One region of the Ectothiorhodospira lacustris genome, then DNA from elsewhere that is predicted to be linked to it. Evidence: predicted binding sites of a transcription regulator. Region 1 holds the regulator's gene; each other region holds the start of a gene.
What was found. The regulator FliA, encoded in region 1, starts transcription of late flagellar genes. The targets are predictions, from matches to a motif close to GCTAAAGTTNNNNNNNNNNCNGCCGATA.
Positions count from the first base shown of each region.

Region 2: the regulator FliA is predicted to act here: its motif matches at 1,762-1,789, upstream of LQ952_RS11690 (flagellin N-terminal helical domain-containing protein).
Region 3: the regulator FliA is predicted to act here: its motif matches at 2,281-2,308, upstream of LQ952_RS04035 (YjfB family protein).

Region 1 covers NZ_JAJNQM010000004.1:28,123-33,931, forward strand. Annotated here, with positions in the region: gene LQ952_RS01610 (chemotaxis protein CheA) at 1-712, opposite strand, end outside; gene LQ952_RS01615 (protein phosphatase CheZ) at 815-1,573, opposite strand; gene LQ952_RS01620 (chemotaxis response regulator CheY) at 1,582-1,962, opposite strand; gene LQ952_RS01625 (RNA polymerase sigma factor FliA) at 2,064-2,786, opposite strand; gene LQ952_RS01630 (MinD/ParA family protein) at 2,789-3,628, opposite strand; gene flhF (flagellar biosynthesis GTPase FlhF) at 3,675-5,162, opposite strand; gene flhA (flagellar biosynthesis protein FlhA) at 5,248-5,809, opposite strand, start outside.
Region 2 covers NZ_JAJNQM010000061.1:15,360-21,168, forward strand. Annotated here, with positions in the region: gene LQ952_RS11680 (motility associated factor glycosyltransferase family protein) at 1-664, shown strand, start outside; gene LQ952_RS11685 (DUF8042 domain-containing protein) at 664-1,059, shown strand; gene LQ952_RS11690 (flagellin N-terminal helical domain-containing protein) at 1,910-2,752, shown strand; gene LQ952_RS11695 (flagellar protein FlaG) at 2,850-3,257, shown strand; gene fliD (flagellar filament capping protein FliD) at 3,366-4,796, shown strand; gene fliS (flagellar export chaperone FliS) at 4,880-5,335, shown strand; partial or broken gene fliB (flagellin lysine-N-methylase) at 5,368-5,809, shown strand, end outside.
Region 3 covers NZ_JAJNQM010000012.1:22,468-28,276, reverse strand. Annotated here, with positions in the region: gene acs (acetate--CoA ligase) at 1-730, shown strand, start outside; gene LQ952_RS04050 (NUDIX domain-containing protein) at 776-1,369, opposite strand; gene LQ952_RS04045 (hypothetical protein) at 1,472-1,777, shown strand; gene arfB (alternative ribosome rescue aminoacyl-tRNA hydrolase ArfB) at 1,785-2,198, opposite strand; gene LQ952_RS04035 (YjfB family protein) at 2,370-2,567, shown strand; gene LQ952_RS04030 (Lrp/AsnC family transcriptional regulator) at 2,634-2,903, opposite strand; gene LQ952_RS04025 (PAS domain S-box protein) at 3,060-5,809, shown strand, end outside.

The sequences.
Region 1 (5,809 bases):
CCCCAGGGGGGGATGCCTGGGCGGAAGCCGCGGACTCCGGCTTTCTACCCTGCAGTTCGTCCAGCAGCTGGTCAAATTCTTCATCGCTGATGGCGTCGCCATCAGCCTGAGCCTTTCCCGCGGAGACAGGCGGTGGAACCGCAGACGTCATGCTCTCCGGTTTCGGGCCGCCGTTTTGCTTTTGATCCTGAAGGGCATCCAGCAAAGCCTCGAACTCGTCATCCGTGATATCCCCCCGAAGCTCCCCCTGAGCCGGCACGGACCGCGGCGACACGGGTGTCGGCACGGGTGTCGGCACCGGAGGCGGCGGCGGTGCCTCCCCCTGGGGCAGGGTCAGGGGTTCCAGGGCCGCCATCAGGTGATCCGGCGCAGGGGCCGGCATCTCGCCGGAGCGCACCTCATCAAACATCCGGTTCAACACGTCCACCACCTGAAGGATGGTATCCATCAGGTTGCTGTCCACATGACGCTGCCCCTGGCGCAGCAGGTTGAACACGTCTTCGGCCCGGTGGCAGATCTTGACCAGGTTTTCCAGATTCAGGAACCCGGCCCCACCCTTGATGGTGTGGAAACTGCGAAAGACCGAATTGAGCAGATCTTTATCGTCGGGGGTCTGTTCCAGCTGAACCAACTGCTCACTGAGGCCCTCCAGCAATTCGCCGGCCTCAACCAGAAAGTCCTGAAGGATTTCGTCGTCGGTATCCAGACTCATGTCCGTCTCTCACGCCCAGTGCAATCGCACCCTGATATTCCGGTTTGGCGGCCGGACCGGCGAAATCTGAAACAGGCCGACGTCCCGGTGACAGGACAAGTTTTAAAATCCAAGGCTGGACAACAAGTCATCCACATCATCCTGGCTTTTTACCACGTCGCCCTGATCCGACGTCCCCTTGACCGCAGGGCCGGCCGGCTCGGTCCCCGCGCCCCTGTCCTTGCCTTCCGGCGTGGACAGACGCTTACCGGAGATACGCACCAGCCCCACCAGGCTGTCTTCCAGATCCTGCACCAAGGTCATGACGCGGCGGATGACCTGCCCCGTCAGATCCTGAAAGTCCTGAGCCATGAGCACTTCCGAAAGCTGACTGCGCAGCGTTTCGGCATCCCGTTCCGTATCCTCCAGAAACTCGGCCAGGGCTTGGCTCACTGAGCGGAACTCGTCCACGGACATTTCCCGCTGGCGAAAACGAGCCCAGTCAGCCCGCAATGCCTGCGCCCGGTTTGCCAACATTTCCGAGACCGGTAATGCCGCCTCAACGGCGTTCAGGGTGCGATGGGCGGCCTGGTCAGTCATGGCGACCACGTAGTTGAGACGTTCCTTGGCATCCGGAATATCCTGATGGGTCAGTTCGGAGAGACGGGAATCCAGGCGGAAACTGTTCAAGGCCTCGTGCAGGTCCCGGGTCAGCTTGCCCAGTTCCTGGAACAGCAGACTCTCGTGCATGCGCCCCATCTCTTCGATGAGTCGCCCGGCCCCTTCTTCATTGCCGGATTCCATGAGCTTGACCAATTCCCGGGCGCGTTCCAGTTGCTGCTGCTTGAACAGGGCCTCTTTGCTGTCTTCCTGGTTCTCCATGACGTTGTTCACCCTTTTTCCTGCAGTCTCTCGAAGATCTTGTTGATCTTCTCCTTCAGGGTTTCCTCGGTGAAAGGCTTGACGATGTAGCCGCTGACACCGGCCTGAGCCGCTTCAACAATCTGCTCGCGCTTGGCCTCGGCCGTCACCATCAGGACGGGCATGTCCTTGAGCCGGGGATCGGCACGCACAGCCCTCAGCAGATCGATGCCGGGCATGCCGGGCATGTTCCAGTCGGTGACCAGGAAGTCATAGTTACCGTTCTGCAGCATGGGCAGTGCGGTACTGCCGTCATCAGCCTCGGCGGTATTGTTGTATCCAAGATCCCGCAGCAAGTTCTTGATAATGCGGCGCATCGTGGAAAAATCATCCACGATGAGGATCTTCATGTTCTTATCCACAATAACCTCCCGATTAAACACACACCGAAGACACGCCCTTGAGCGGGGTGTTCCGGCATTCTGAAATCAATTCTGCCGGCAAGAGGGCATCAGACCCGCTCACCGTCCGCCACCCACTCGACCATGCGGGCCCTGAGACGAACCAGCGCCTGACCGTGGATCTGGCAAACCCGGGACTCGCTGACGCCGAGCACTTCACCGATCTCGCGCAGGTTCAGCTCGTCATCATAATACAGAGAGAGGATCAAACGCTCTCGCTCAGGCAAAGTGTTGATATGCTCGGCCAGGGCTTTCTGAAAATCCGCCCGGGTGACGGACTCCAATGGAGTCGGCCCCAGGCCCGGGAGGAAGTTGTCCACATCCCCATCCCCCTCGCACAGGTCATCAAAACCCAGCACGCGGCTACCGGCGGCATCCCGGAGCATGTCGTGGTAGGTTTCCAGATCCACCCCCAGGGTAGCGGCAATCTCCGGGCCGGTCGCCTCGCGCCCCGCCCGGTTTTCAATCTCCCGGATCACCTCGCTGATACGCCGGGCATTACGGTGCACGGACCGCGGCGTCCAGTCGCTCCGGCGGACCTCATCCAGCATGGCACCACGAATCCGGATGCCGGCATAGGTCTCAAAACTGGCCCCCTGGGAAGGGTCATAGTGACGGGCAGCCTCCAGCAGACCAATGACCCCGGACTGGATCAGGTCTTCCACCTGCACATTGGCAGGCAGGCGGGCGAGCAGATGGTAAGCGATTCGCTTAACCAAAGAGACATGCTCATCCACCAGTCGAGTATGGTCTGACTCTTTGCTGGCGTACATGGCTATGGCACTGATGTGACTGGCTCCAAGTCGTTTCGACCGCTGTTGATCAACCTTTCCACAAAAAACTCGATACCGCCACGGGTATTGCGGGGCATGGGCCACTGGTCGATGCGACCGGCAACCGCGCGAAAGGCACGGGCGGCGGGGCTGGAAGGATAGGCCTCCAGTACACTCTGCCGACGCTGAACCGCCTTGCGCAGCAGGTCATCATGGGGGATGGCGCCGACGTAATCGAGGATCACGTCCTCCAGAAAACGGTCACAGACCGACACCAGCTTGCGAAACAGGACCCTGCCCTCATCCTCATTGTCGTTGCGGACCATGTTGGCAAGGATGCGAAAGCGCGTCAGGCCATGATCCCGGTAAAGCACCTTGATCAGGGCGTAGGCATCCGTGATGGAAGCCGGCTCATCGCACACCACCACCAGCACCTCCTGGGCGGCCCGGCAAAAACTGGTGACGCTGTCATGGAGGCCGGCGGCAGTATCCACCACCAGCACATCCAGGGGATGAGACAACTCGCTGAAGGCACGAATGATACCGATATGCTGCGCTGGTTCCAGATCCGCCATGCGGGCGATACCCGAAGCGGCCGGCACGATCAGCATGCCCGCCGGACCTTCAAGCAGCACCTCGTCCAAGGTGTATTCGCCGTTGAGCACATGGTAGAGGTTGGCCTTGGGCTGCAATCCCAGCAAGACATCCACGTTGGCCAGCCCCAGATCGGCATCGAGCAGCATGACGCGCTTACCGCTCTGGGCCATGGCGGCGGACAGGTTCACCGACACATTGGTCTTGCCCACACCACCCTTGCCGCTGGACACTGCCAGGACACGCACCGGAGCGACCGCATCGACCGGTGAGGAAAGTCGGGCCGCCTGAGAATTACTGACTGGAGGCATGGACGTACCTGGCGTTGGGCTGGTTGATGGGCTCACGGAACATGGGAGAAACCACCTGGGCCTGACGGGTATCCCCACGCTCGCCACCGGCATCCGCCATCCTGGCGGCGGTGGCCACCAGCCGGGCGCCACGGGCCGGACGCAGATCATCGGGTATGCGCTGACCTTCGCTGACGAACGTCAGCGGCAGGCCGGCACTGATCAGGGTCGACAGGGCCTCACCCAGTGAAGCGGCTTCATCCACCTTGGTCAGTACGCACCCCTCCGGCTGCAATCGGGCAAAGGACTTCACGGTCTCCATCATCACGGCTTTCTGCACATTGGCCGCCATCACCAGCAGGGTCCTGGCAGAAGGCACCGACGTCAGGGACTCCAACTCGCCAAGCAGTTTCATGTCCCGTTGATTGGTGCCTGCCGTATCAATGATGACCAGGCGCTTGGATTTCAACCCCTCTAGCATATCTCCCAGCTGGCGTGCTGTCTGCGCCAGATAGACGGGAACCTCAAGGATCTGACCAAAGGTCTGCAACTGTCGATGAGCGCCGATGCGATAGGCATCCGTGGTGATCAGCGCCACGGAATCATGGCCGTGCCTGAGGCTCTGCAAGGCGGCCAGCTTGGCCACCGTCGTGGTCTTGCCCACGCCGCTCGGTCCCACCAGGGTCATGATGCCAGCCTGATCCAGAATGCCATCGGGGGTCACCGCCAAACGCCCGGAAAGATGAGTCAAGGCCTCTTGCCAAGCCTCCGCAGGGTCATCGGGATGGCTGATTGCCATGGCGATCTCCTTGGCCAGCTCCGGCTCCAGTCCCATGCGCTGCAGTCTGGCCACCACGCCGGCCCGTCCCGGATCTCGGCGCATGAACTCCTGCCCCGCCAGGCTGGCGAGCTGGTCCTGCAGCATGGCCCGCAGCCCTTGAATCTCCTTCTGCATGGCCAGGAGGGTCGGTTCCTGGGACCACTCAATATTGGCGACCTTCTTGGCCCTCGCCGGTTTCGAGGGGGCAGGCTCCGAGGCCGGGGGCGAGGTCGGCGGCGGCTCTACCACCGGCGTCATCAGGGCATGCAACCCCTCCTCCGCCCACACATCATCACGGCGGGCGCGCAGCGACGGAAACTCCCCTGACGAAACACGGACCCCGGCATCGGCCTTGAGGGACACTGCCGCTTCAGGCTCGGGCATCCCGGGGTCGGCCGCGGATTCCATTCCGGTGTCCGGTGCCCTGGAACGAAGCCGTACGTCAGGGGATATCGGCCGGCCGGCGGTGGATGTCGAGGCCCTGGAAACCGGCTCGCCCGCCTGGGTGGCCATCTCCAGTACCGCTTCCTCGTCGTAATCCATGGCAGCGATCAGTTCGATGCCACCCTCCACGCTGCGGCTGGAAAGGATCACCGCATCCGGTCCCTGATTTTCTCGCACCAAGCGAATGGCCTGGCGCATATCCGGTGCAAAATAGCGTTTTATCTTCATGACGGTAACCCGTTATCCCCGTTGCACTGGCTGGTCAAAGCGCTGCACACGTGCCTGAAAACACCTGATGCCTGTTCGAACTGCGTCACCCCACCTCCCTACCTACGGTGGCAACCACCCGGATCTGCTTGCTATCCGGAATCTCCGTGTAGGCCAGGACATGGAGCCCACGCACGGCTGAACGCAGCCAGCGGGACATCCAGGGGCGGATATCCGGCGACACCACCAGCACGGAAGGTTCGCCCGACATCTCCTGACGCTGGGAGGCCTCGGCAATGGAACGCTGCAGGCGTTCGGCCAGTCCCGGTTCGATTCCAAGTCCGGCACCACTGCCTCCCTGCGAGGACTTTTGCAATATCTGTTCCAACGCGGGATCAATGGCCAGCAAAGGCAGCTCTGAAGCGGTTCCCACGATATTCTGGACAATGGCGCGTGACAGGGAGATCCGTACCGCAGCCGTCAGTGCGTCAGGATCCTGACTCTTGGCACCGTGCTCCGCCAAGGTTTCGGCGATGGAGCGCATGTCCCGCACCGGGATCTGCTCCGCCAGCAGGTTCTGCATCACCTTGAGCACCACCCCCAGCGCCAGGGTCTTGGGCACCAGATTTTCCACCAGCTTGGGCGAATGCTTGGCCAGGGTATCCAGC
Region 2 (5,809 bases), on a different contig from region 1:
TCGTTTGACGTTTGAAGATATTATTTCTGTATACCCCGATATTGAATTCATCAATGCAACGGAAGGGGGCGCAAGAATAGAGGGGGCGGAGCAGCGATCATTGCAGGATGTGCTTGAATCTCTGAGCGCTGAAGAAACCATTGATCCTGATGATTTATGGTCATGTCTAAATTCTAATATTAATCATACCCAAAAGGCTCTGAATGTCTTGCTTGACTGGATCAGTCATTTGAATGACGCCAAAGATATTGCAGAAGATATTGTGGATACCTCAAAAAAATTGAAAATGAAGTGGGGTGGTGATGATTTTTCTGATGATTCCTGTTCCATTGAGTTGGAAAGGTTAAATCTTCAATATTTGTATGACAAATTTCGTGAGCTTGACCCTCATATAAAATGGTTGATCGAGTCTTTCACTGGGTCCTCAAGGTATGGTGTTTTGCAGATAATTGAGGAAATGGATGAAGAAAAGCTTCATCAAGATCAGTCGGAGGGGGAGAATGATATCCCAGTCCTGGATATTGATCCAGATCGCTTCAAGGCGCTTGATTTAAATATTGGTTTCTACCAAGATACTGTGCAGGCTTGCAAGTCCGTCATTTCTGTACTTGATGAGACTGTGGAGGTTTTGCGAAAGAATCAGATTGGTAAGGAAGGTATATAATGAACGACAAAGAAGCGGTTATCTTGACCACTCAAGAAGCTGAAAAATATCTGGAAAGGGCCATGCCGGCGCTGAAAGAACTGATTGTCTCCACTCGTGAATTCCATAATGAAGACAATATTAAGGACGTTGGAGAGGCCGTGGAAGGTTTGGGTTGGCTGAGCCAATACAGTCATTCCATGCAGCATCTGGTCGCTTCAGGATATCCTGAAATGGCAGGTCATTTTGCCCAGTTTGAAAAGGATATCAGTTTTATCATATCGCAAATGGTGGAGGGTAGCAGAAATCAGGATCAGGTTCTTATCGCGGACATCATGGAGTATGAAGTGATGCCTTTATTTGAGGCCATGAAAGAAATCATTGGTCAGGTATTGCATAAAATTAGACATCATTAGTGCCCCTGTGGCGCGTACTCTCGTGGGACGAAAACGCCGCCCGGGTTCTGACGGCCTGGGCCGAGCAGCAGTTATCCGGTTGGGAACCAGCCGATGCGTGGAGGGCGGTAAGACCGATGCGTTGAAAAAACGTCGATCGATCCGCCGTCGCCGCCGGACAAGGTCGCTGATGACGACATTCGAGGCAGCGATGGAAGGAAATTCAGTGCAGTGACAGAGGTGGTGGGACTGGATCGCACCTCTTGCCGACCGGTCACGGAAAAAGCAAGCGTCACGCAGAGATGAATTGCTCGATGGGTTGGGCAACGCCCGGATGCGTCCACCTACACCGCTGGCTGGTGGAGCAGACAGGTCGACCGGTCATCCTGGAGGACTGCCCTCCGATTCTGCAGTGCTACACCGGCAGTACGGCTGTGGTTCTGTGGGGAGCTGTGGTCGATTGCTCACCCACAGTCACCCGGCGACCCCGCTCCCACCACGGCAACTCCAGGCTCTAGCCCCCCCCCCTGTATATCCCTATGATTTTTTTATGTTTCCTTCTGAATTTCGGCCTGGAAAGAACCTCCTCCCTCCCGTCTGAATTAATCCTGCATTAGTAATGAGTCGGCCCCTGCCCGAGGGGCTGGGGGCAAGATTGTGTCTGTCTTGCACCCTACCTTTTGCCCTCGGGCGGCAAAGGCGGAAAAAAATTTCCGCTTAAAGGCTAAAGCTTGCCGCTCGGCCGCCGATAACGGGTTTGAGAGCGGCAAGATTATGCCGGTTCAGGCAACACCCAGCCGCTCCTTGAGCCCAAAGGTTTCGTTACCAACGACAAGCGGTATGACGCTTGTCCGCAATCAGGAGAGTCATCATGGCACAGGTACTCAACACCAATGTTCCTTCCCTCAATGCCCAGCGTAATCTGAACATCACCCAGGGGAAGATGACGCAGACTTTCGAGCGCCTGTCCTCGGGTCTGCGGATCAATCGGGCCAAGGACGATGCGGCGGGTCTGGCGGTGAGCGAGCGGATGACAGCCCAGATCCGGGGCCTGAATCAGGCGGCCCGTAACGCCAATGATGGTGTGTCCATGATTCAGACCACAGAAGGCGCCCTTAAAGAGATCACGGCCAACCTCCAGCGCATGCGAGAACTGGCGGTGCAGTCTGCTAACGGTACTTATGGAGCAGGAGATCGTCAAGCTATGCAGGCCGAGTTCTCCGCCCTGAGGCTGGAGATTGGTCGAGTGGGCAGTCAGACCCAGTTTAATGGGAAAAATGTTCTTCTCAGCACTGGTGGTGGCTCACCTGGTACAGTGAAATTCCAAGTTGGCGCCAATAGCGGTGAAATAATTAGTTTCCAATTTAATAAGGGTTTTACCACCGCCTCAGTTGCCGGCGTAAATATTAAAACAGAGACAGTTGGAACTAGTGCCGGTGCTTCGGCTGCAATTACAACAATTAACAATGCCTTGTCTGCCGTTAATAGCTACCGCGCCAATTTGGGTGCCGTCCAAAACCGCCTGGAATCCGCCGTGATGACCATCACTAACACAGCAGAAAACCTATCGGCCTCCCGTTCCCGGATTGTGGATGCGGACTTTGCCCAGGAGACGGCCAATCTGACCAAGTATCAGATACTGCAGCAGGCAGGGACTTCCGTACTGGCCCAGGCGAACCAGAATCCCAATAGCATCATGTCCCTGTTGCAATGATGGTAGACTGAGCAGGACCCTGCCTGCTTACTGAAAGCTCGGGGCTTCCCCCCCCGAGCTTTCCCTTGCTTCCCGCCATCGGGGAAGGAGATGACAGATGGATATTCACACCAGCCCCATGCTGCACACCGCGGATCGGTCGGCATCCCGAGCCGGCACACCATCGCCGGGCGGCGGCAGTTTGCCGGTCCAGGCGGTCAGCGTTGAACGCACCCCACCCGATGTCCCTTCTGCTAATGCCAAGGGAGGCGGCGACCGCGGCGGATTCGATCCCAGTGATGCCCGTAGCCTGGATGCGGCCGTGGAGCAGATCAATGACTTTGTCCAGGTCATCCAGCGGGATCTTGAATTTTCCATTGATGATGATACGGGTCGAACCATCGTCAAGGTGCTTGATCGCCATACACAGGAGTTGATTCGGCAGGTGCCGCCGGAGGAATTTCTGGCCATGGTGGCACATCTGGAGGAAGTGAAAGAGGGCCTCCTGGTCAAGGAGCAGGCTTAATGGCATTTTTATTGCTTGTTTTTTGCCCGGAAGTGTTCCATGTAAAGCCATGCAAAGAGGTGGTCGTTTGCCCTCGAGTTGGGGCTTTGCGATTGCCGGGAGGTCGTGATGTCAACAATCAGCGCAATGGGTGTGGGTTCCGGGATTGATATCCGGGGTCTGGTGGATCAGTTGGTGGCTGCCGAGCGAAAGCCCAGGGAGATGCAGATCCAGCGGAGCGAAACCCGGATCAAGGAGCAGATGTCGGGATTGGGCAGGCTCAAAAGCGCCCTTGCAACCTTCGGCGATGCGGCCAGTAAACTGAATCAAGCGTCAACTTTCCGTCAGATCAATACCCGGGTGACGAATGAGGGGGTGGTATCGGCCACAGGTACCAGCACGGCACCCCAGGGCAATTATGATGTGAACGTGATCAATCTGGCCCAGGCCCAGCGGATGGTGACCCGGTCGGACATGTTTTCCGGTGTGACGGACTTTTCCGCCTCGGGTACGGCCCTGGGGTCCGGGGAGATGATCTTCAGTTTCGATGGAGGTGGCTCTGAAACCATCTCCATTGCCAATGGCTCGCCGTCTTCCCTCAATGATTGGGCAGCTGCCATCAATAGTCAGTCCAGCCGATTGACGGCGTCCGTGGTGGATGACGGCAGTGGTCCCCGCATGATTCTGACCTCTGCCCAGACCGGAGAGGCCAATGCGGTGACGGGGATTGCCGTGAATAATGCCGGCGGCGGCCTGATCGAAAACTTTGCCGCGGATATGTCCGGTGTGGCTCAGACCGAAACCAACGGCGGCTTCACGCTGCTTCGGCAGGCCCAGGATGCCAGGGTTGAGATTGATGGCATGGCGGTGACCCGCAGCACCAACGAGATCACCAATGCCATTGATGGCGTGACTTTGACCCTGTCCAGCGTGGGCGAAAGCCGGGTCATCGTGGACGAGAAGCAGGGCGCTGCCCGCACGGCGGTGGAAGATTTCGTCAAGGCTTACAATACGCTGCTGGAAGAGTTTTCCCGTTTGGGGGCCTTTGATAAGGATTCCAATACCGCTGGCCTGCTCAACGGGGATGCCACCCTGCGTTCGGCACAGACCCAGTTGTACCGGATCATCGGTGATCCGGTGGGGCCGACGGACAGTCCGGTGAGAATCCTGGCGGACATGGGCATTGGTACCGAGAAGGATGGTACGCTCAAGATTGATGAGACACGTCTGACCCAGCGCCTGTCGGAGGATAGGGAAGCCTTGGTCAGCTTCTTCACCGACGATGAGCACGGCCTGGCAAAGCGGCTGGGGGACTTCGTCAACAACTTCACCGGCAATGACAGTCCCATCAATTCCCGTAACGACAGCCTGCAAAAACAGTTGAAGGGCATCGAGGACCAGCGGGAGCGCATGGATTACAGCATGGAGCGACTTGAGGCCCGTCTGATTTCCCAATTTTCCGCGATGGACGCCATGGTGGCGCAAATGAACCAGACCAGCGACTTCCTGAGCAATCAGATGTCTCTGATGCAGGCCAATACGCGGGCTAGCCGCCGTTAGTGAGTCTTCAGATTGTGTGGTGTTGGCCGATAAGGGGTCATAAGCGTTAAGATGTTTCGAGTCTTTTGACCGGGAGGACGGCCATGCATAAAGCGATCAATCAATATCAGCAGGTAGGTGCCGCAGGCGCCACCTTCGCGGACCCCCATCGTCTGATCGAGATGCTGTTTGATGGCGGAATTGATCGTCTGGCCCAAGCGCGGGGTGCCGTCATGCATGGCAACCGGCCCGCCAAGATCAAGCTGATCGGCAAGGCATTCGACATCATCGGTGGTCTACGGGGCGGGTTGGATCTGGAGCGGGGTGAGATCGCCCAGAACCTGGATGCTCTGTATGACTACATGCAGCGCCGGCTGGTGATGGCCAATGCCAGGGATGATGTGGAAATCATTGACGAGGTGTCCCAGTTGTTGGCGGAGATCCGGGACGCCTGGAAATCCATTCCTCTGGAAGTCCGCAAAAACCCCCATGCCCACTTGAACACGCCGGTGGCCGAGGAGGCCGTTCCGGTGGAAGTTTCCGGTGGCGAAGGCCGGTAAGCCCTGAACATTGCCGGCGGGAGATTCCCTTCATGACCCGAGCACTTGTACCCAGTTATCTGCAGGATTTTCGCTGTGACGGCCCCAACTGCCCCGACAATTGCTGTCAGGGTACTTGGGGCATTCATGTGGATGAGTTGCATTTTAAGCGCATCCGGGCTGTTCGGGATCGGGAACTGGCGCCCCTGATCAAGAAACATTTCAAGCGCAACCGCAAACAGACCCATGAGCAGGATTACGGCAAGTTGGTACTGGACAAGAAGAAGGGACAATGCGCCTTTCTGACGCCGGAAAAGTTCTGCGGCATACAGCAGAAACTGGGCGGGGATCATTTGTGTAATGTCTGCATGATCTATCCTCGTTCCACGGCCTTCATCAAGGGCTTTCCCCTGGAGCGGTTTTTGAGTTTTTCCTGTCCCCTGGCCGCACAAACCGCGTTACTCAGGCCGCAGGGGATTGATTTTCTGGAAACAG
Region 3 (5,809 bases), on a different contig from region 1:
CCCCATCGTCGACACCTGGTGGCAGACCGAGACCGGCGCCCACATGATCGTCAACCTGCCGGGTGCCGTGGACATGAAGCCCGGTTCCGCCACCAAGCCCTTCTTCGGCGTGGAACCCCTGCTGGTGGACGATCAGGGCAACGAGATCACCGAGACCCCGGCGGAAGGCAACCTGTGCCTCAGAAACCCCTGGCCGAGCATGATGCGCAGCCTGTGGGGTGACCACAAGCGCTTCGTCGAGACCTATTTCAAGATGTACCCGGGTCTGTACTTCACCGGTGACGGTGCCCGCCGTGACGAGGACGGTTACTACTGGATCACCGGTCGCGTGGACGACGTGCTCAATGTTTCCGGTCATCGCCTGGGCACCGCCGAGATCGAATCCGCCCTGGTGCTGCATCCCAAGGTGGCCGAGGCCGCAGTGGTGGGCTATCCCCACGACATCACCGGCCAGGGCATCTACGCCTACGTCACCCTCATGGCGGGCGAGGAAGGCAGCAAGGAACTGGCCGATGAACTGGTCAAGCTGGTCCGCACCGAGATCGGCCCCATCGCCAAGATCAATCTGATCCAGTTCGCCGCCGGCCTGCCCAAGACCCGCTCGGGCAAGATCATGCGCCGCATCCTGCGCAAGATCGCAGCCAACGAACTGGAGAGCCTGGGTGACACCTCCACCCTGGCCGATCCAGAGGTGGTGAACGTGCTGATCGACAGCCGCCTGAACAAGTAAGCAGGCATCCCCGCCCTTCTCCCGCAACAGGAGAAGGGCGGCTTCCTACCCGCCCCAGCGCTCCCGCAGGCCCTCCCGGTTCAGTCGCAGCCACTGCAGTGCGATGATGGTCATGGCGGTGTCCACCTGCATCCGATCCAGCTGGTCAAAGGCCTCTTCCGCGGGCAGCACATGCACCCGGATCTCCTCTCCCTCATGGGCCAGACCATGAATCCCCCCGGCGCCGGACAGATCCGCCCGCGCCACGAACAGGGAAATCCGCTCCGTGGAACTACCCGGTGTGGCGTAATAGTCGTGCACATGCACCAGTTCGTCCAGATGACAACCCGCCTCTTCCAGGGCCTCCCGCCGCGCCACTGATTCGGCCCGTTCACCCGCATCGATCAAACCAGCGATGATCTCCATCAGCCAGGGGCCATGGGGCGACTCAATCGCACCCACCCGGAACTGCTCCACCAGCAACACCTCGTCGCGCACCGGATCATAGGGCAAGACCCCGGCGGCATGGCCCCGATCCAGGAGCTCCCGATCGACGACCATCGGTTCCCCGCCTTCAAAGCGGCCATGGGACAGACGCAGATGCCGCAGGTGAAAGAAACCCCGATACAGGTCCTGGAGCTTGAGTATTTCCCATTTCATGCAATGATCACCTATGAACGGCAAGGGTGTCGTACGCCTACCACATCATGACGCCGGGCCGGACCCTCGGGCCGGCCCCTGACATCGAGTATACTGACCGCCATGAAAGACCTGCTCAAACTTCTGGAATCCCTGATCGGCCGCGAGGCCATGGTGGACGGCATTCACTGCGAAGTGATCGAGATCCTGGAGGCCGGCCCCCGGGTGGTGGTGGGCCAGATGGATGGCGAACATGTGATCCAGCCGGACCAGCATGGCGAGCCCCACCGACGGGTGCTGCGCACCTTCACCCTGCCGGTACTCAATGACGAAGCCACGGACATCCACCCCGTCATCATGACCATGGCGGGCGCCCCCCTGTCGGGCCGGATCCGCGAGGCCCTGCTGGAACAGCACCGGCTGCCCTGAGCAGCCTCTAAGGCCCCACCTTGCCCCGCAGGGCCTTGGTCCTGCCACGCTGAATCTTGCCCTCCAGACGCCGCCGCTTTGAGGCCAGAGTGGGCCGCGTCGCCTTGCGTATCTTGACCGGCTTCATGACGTCCAGGATCAGATCCTTCAGACGGGCGAGGGCATCTTCCCGGTTCTGCTCCAGGGTGCGAAAACGCTGCGCCTTGATGATCACCACCCCCTCCTTGCTGATCCGCTGATCGGCGCGTTGCAACAGCCGGTCCTTGTACACCCTTGGCAAGCTGGATCCGGGGATGTCAAAACGAAGATGTACGGCGGAGGACACCTTGTTTACGTTCTGCCCCCCGGCACCCTGGGCCCGGATCTGAGTCAGTTCGATTTCCCACTCGCCCAGGGCCACACTACTGGATATCTGCAACACGATTCATCCCCGAGATAAGCCGGGCGATGCCTTGCCAAGCCCACCCCGGCGGTTATCGAACGGCATTGTTCAGAAAATTTAAATTAAAGTCTGCGCCCAATCAGCCGATCTACTGACTGAGGAGCCTTGCAGGCGCCTCGGACATTCACGCAAAACCCAAAGGTGTTCATTATGGACGTCAACGCAATCGCCAGTCTGGCCACCCGGATGTCCCAGCAGCAGCTCGCTCAGGACGTCGGCACGGCGGTGCTCAAAAAGGCCATCGACACGCAGGCCCAGGGTGCCCTGGCCCTGGTGGAGGCATTGCCGGACGTGAGCAGTGCCGCACTCCCCACCAACGTAGGTACCATCATCAATACCACGGCCTGAGCCGCATGTCAGGCCCCGCGGAGATCCGTCATGGGTCTCCACGGGGGTTAAACACACGCTTTCCCCCTATACCGAGAACATCGCCTCAAGGTCATGCCTGGAGTAGGCCTTGAAGGCCAGCAGGGTATTGGTCTTCTCCAGTCCCTCGATAGTCAGCAAATGGTGGGTCACCAACTCGGCCAGGTCATCGTTGCGCGGGACGCGGACGATGGCGATGAGGTCGTAATTGCCGCTCACCGAGAACACCTCGGATATCTCCTTCATGTCCGCCAGACGATCCGCGATCGCGTTGATCCGGCTGCGTTCCACATTCATGAGGATGATGGCTGTGACCATGCTGACTGGCTCCTGCTGGGTTGTTTGGTGATCCGAAGCAGGCTAACCCGAACCGCCCGGCAGGTCCATGCCCAGTGATAACCCGTCGGGCATCTGCCGCTGATCCGGCGCGGCATCACGCAATTTCCGGGCACAAGCGGCACTGGTTTGGTTAACATGCAAACATGCATTGATGATCTCACCGAGGCGAGGATGTTCTTCCCCAAACTTCGCAGCATCGCCACCCCGCGGGTGATCACCCTGCCGGCCAGCGCCACCCTGGCCCAGGCCACCCAGGATATGCACAGGCACAATATCCGCGCCATTGTGGTCATCCACGACCAAGGCTATCGACTGCTGATCTCCAGCCTGCTGCTGCGACTACGGATTCAAAATGTCCCCCTGACCACGCCTCTGAATCAACTGGATCTGCCGGAACCGGCCATCCTGCCCCCGGAGGAAAGTGTGCTGGAGGGATTCAAAGCCATCCGCAACGAAGCCGAGCATATCTGCCTGGTCAGCAGGAAAGGCAACCTGGAAGGGATTGTCAGCTACAGCGATCTGGCCGGCAGCCTGGACCCGGAAGTACTGGCCGAAAGTCAAAGCCTGGGGCAACTGATTCAGGGCATGCAGCCCCTCACCGCCGAGGAAAACCAGTCCGTGCGGGAGGTGATGCAGCGGATGGACCAGGGACGTTTCAGCGCCACCATCGTGATCCGAAAGGACACTCCCGTGGGCATCCTCACCCAACGGGACGTGATCCATCTGATCGAGACCGGTGCCGATCTGAATCAGCCCATCGGCACCTGCATGACCACGCCGTTACAGACCCTTGGCCAGGACGCCACCATCTCCCAGGCGCTACGCTTCTGCCGCCGACAGAGTATCAAGCGGGTCGTGGTGGTGGATGAGGACAACCGCTTCATCGGTCTGGTGGGACAACGGGATCTGGTCAGCCTGTATTACAACCGCTGGTTCAACCTGCTCAAGGAACATCAACAACAACTGGATCGCGTCAACCAGGAACTGCTCCAGGCCAACCGAACCCTCTCCGGCCTCACCGAAGAAGTACCGGCCGGCCTGATGATCATCGACAACGACGGCATTGTCACCCGCATCAACCAGGCATTCAGCGACATGCTCGGTTATACCCACACCGACGTGGTGGGGCATCGGGCACTGGACCTGTTCTGCTGTACCCACCACGGTGGCCAGGATGGCCAACGCCACTGTGACCATGAACGACGCTGGATTCCGATGGCGCATTGCCATGTACTCAAGGCCCTGAAGGAAGGTCAGCCCCATGAGGGGCGTGAGGTCATGATCCATCGGGAAGGCAGGCCGGTGGTGGTGGACCTCAAGGCCAAGCCCCTGGCGCCACAGGGTGGTTTTTTTCTGTTCCTGCAGACCGTCAACGAGACGGACCTCCATGTCCACCAGTTGAAGCAGGAACTGGATCTGTTCACCCAAGGGCCGGTCATGGCCTGTATCTGGTTACCAGAATCCCATTGGCCGCTCCAGTACATCTCCCCCAATGTGACCGACATTCTGGGATATACCCCGGAAGAACTGCTGGCCGATCCATCCGGTTTCAAGGCACTGACCCATCCCGAAGATGTCGACCGGCTTGATCGGGAAGTCAAGGACTACCTGGCCCACCAGGCCACGGTGCTGGAACACCAGTATCGTTTGAGGAAGAAGGATGGTGAATACCGGCGCTTCTATGACTACAGCTTTGCCGATTATGACGATCAGGGTCGCCTCACGAGTCTGCGGGGCTATCTGGTGGACCAGACGGAACAGCTGGAAATCCGCCATGCCCTGGAACAGCAGGAAAAGCGGTTCCGGACCCTGTTCGAACTCTATCCCAATGCCACGCTACTGATTGATCCGGACGACGGCAGCACACTGGAGTTCAACGCCATGGCCCACCGGCAACTGGGCTATACCGCCGAGGAGTTTGTCCGTCTGCGCATTGCCGACTACGAGGCCCTCGAATCCCCTGACGAAGTGGCCCGACATGTGGAAAAAATCATGAGTCAGGGGCGAGACAACTTTGAAACCCGCCACCGACGCAAGGATGGCACCCTCATCGACGTCCAGGTCAGCGTCACGCTGCTCTCCTTTGCCGATCGACCCTGCATGCTGGCAGTGTTTCGTGACATCACCCGGGAGAAACTGGCGGAAAGCCGTCTGCAGGACAATCAATATCGTTTGCAACTGGCCACGGAAGCCGCCGGACTGGGTATCTGGGATTACGACATCAAGCACGACTGTCTGCTCTGGGATCCGCGCATGCACCACCTCTACGGCGTCGATCCTGAGACATTCAAGGGTAGGTTTGCCGACTGGGAGACCCTGGTCCTGCCCGAGGCCCTGCCCGCGATCCAGGCCGCCTTCCAGGACCTGATCCGACGAGACACCCCGTTTGATGCACAGATACAGATCCGCGGCCCGTCCGACGGTGCGATTCGCACCCTGCGGGGCATGGCCCGGGTGATCCGTGACGCCCAGGGCCGGGCCGTGCGCGTGGTGGGCGTCAATGAGGACATCACCGACCGCATTCTGGCCCAACGCAAGCTGGCCGCGGAAGAAATCAAGTTCCGCACACTGTTCGAACTGTCACCGGTGGGGATTGCCATGAACGACTTCCACACCGGGGAATTTCTGGAATTCAATCGGGCCATCAATGAACCGGCCCACTATACCCCCGAAGAATTTCGCCAGCTCAGTTACTGGGAACTGACACCGGAGAAATACCTGCCCGACGAGCAGCGGATACTGGAGTCCATGAACACGACCGGGCGCTACGGCCCCTTCGAAAAGGAATACATCCGCAAGGACGGCAGTCGCTATCCGGTGCTGCTCAACGGCTTCAAGACCACCACGCCCGAGGGCCGGGAAGTCATCTGGTCCATCGTCCAGGA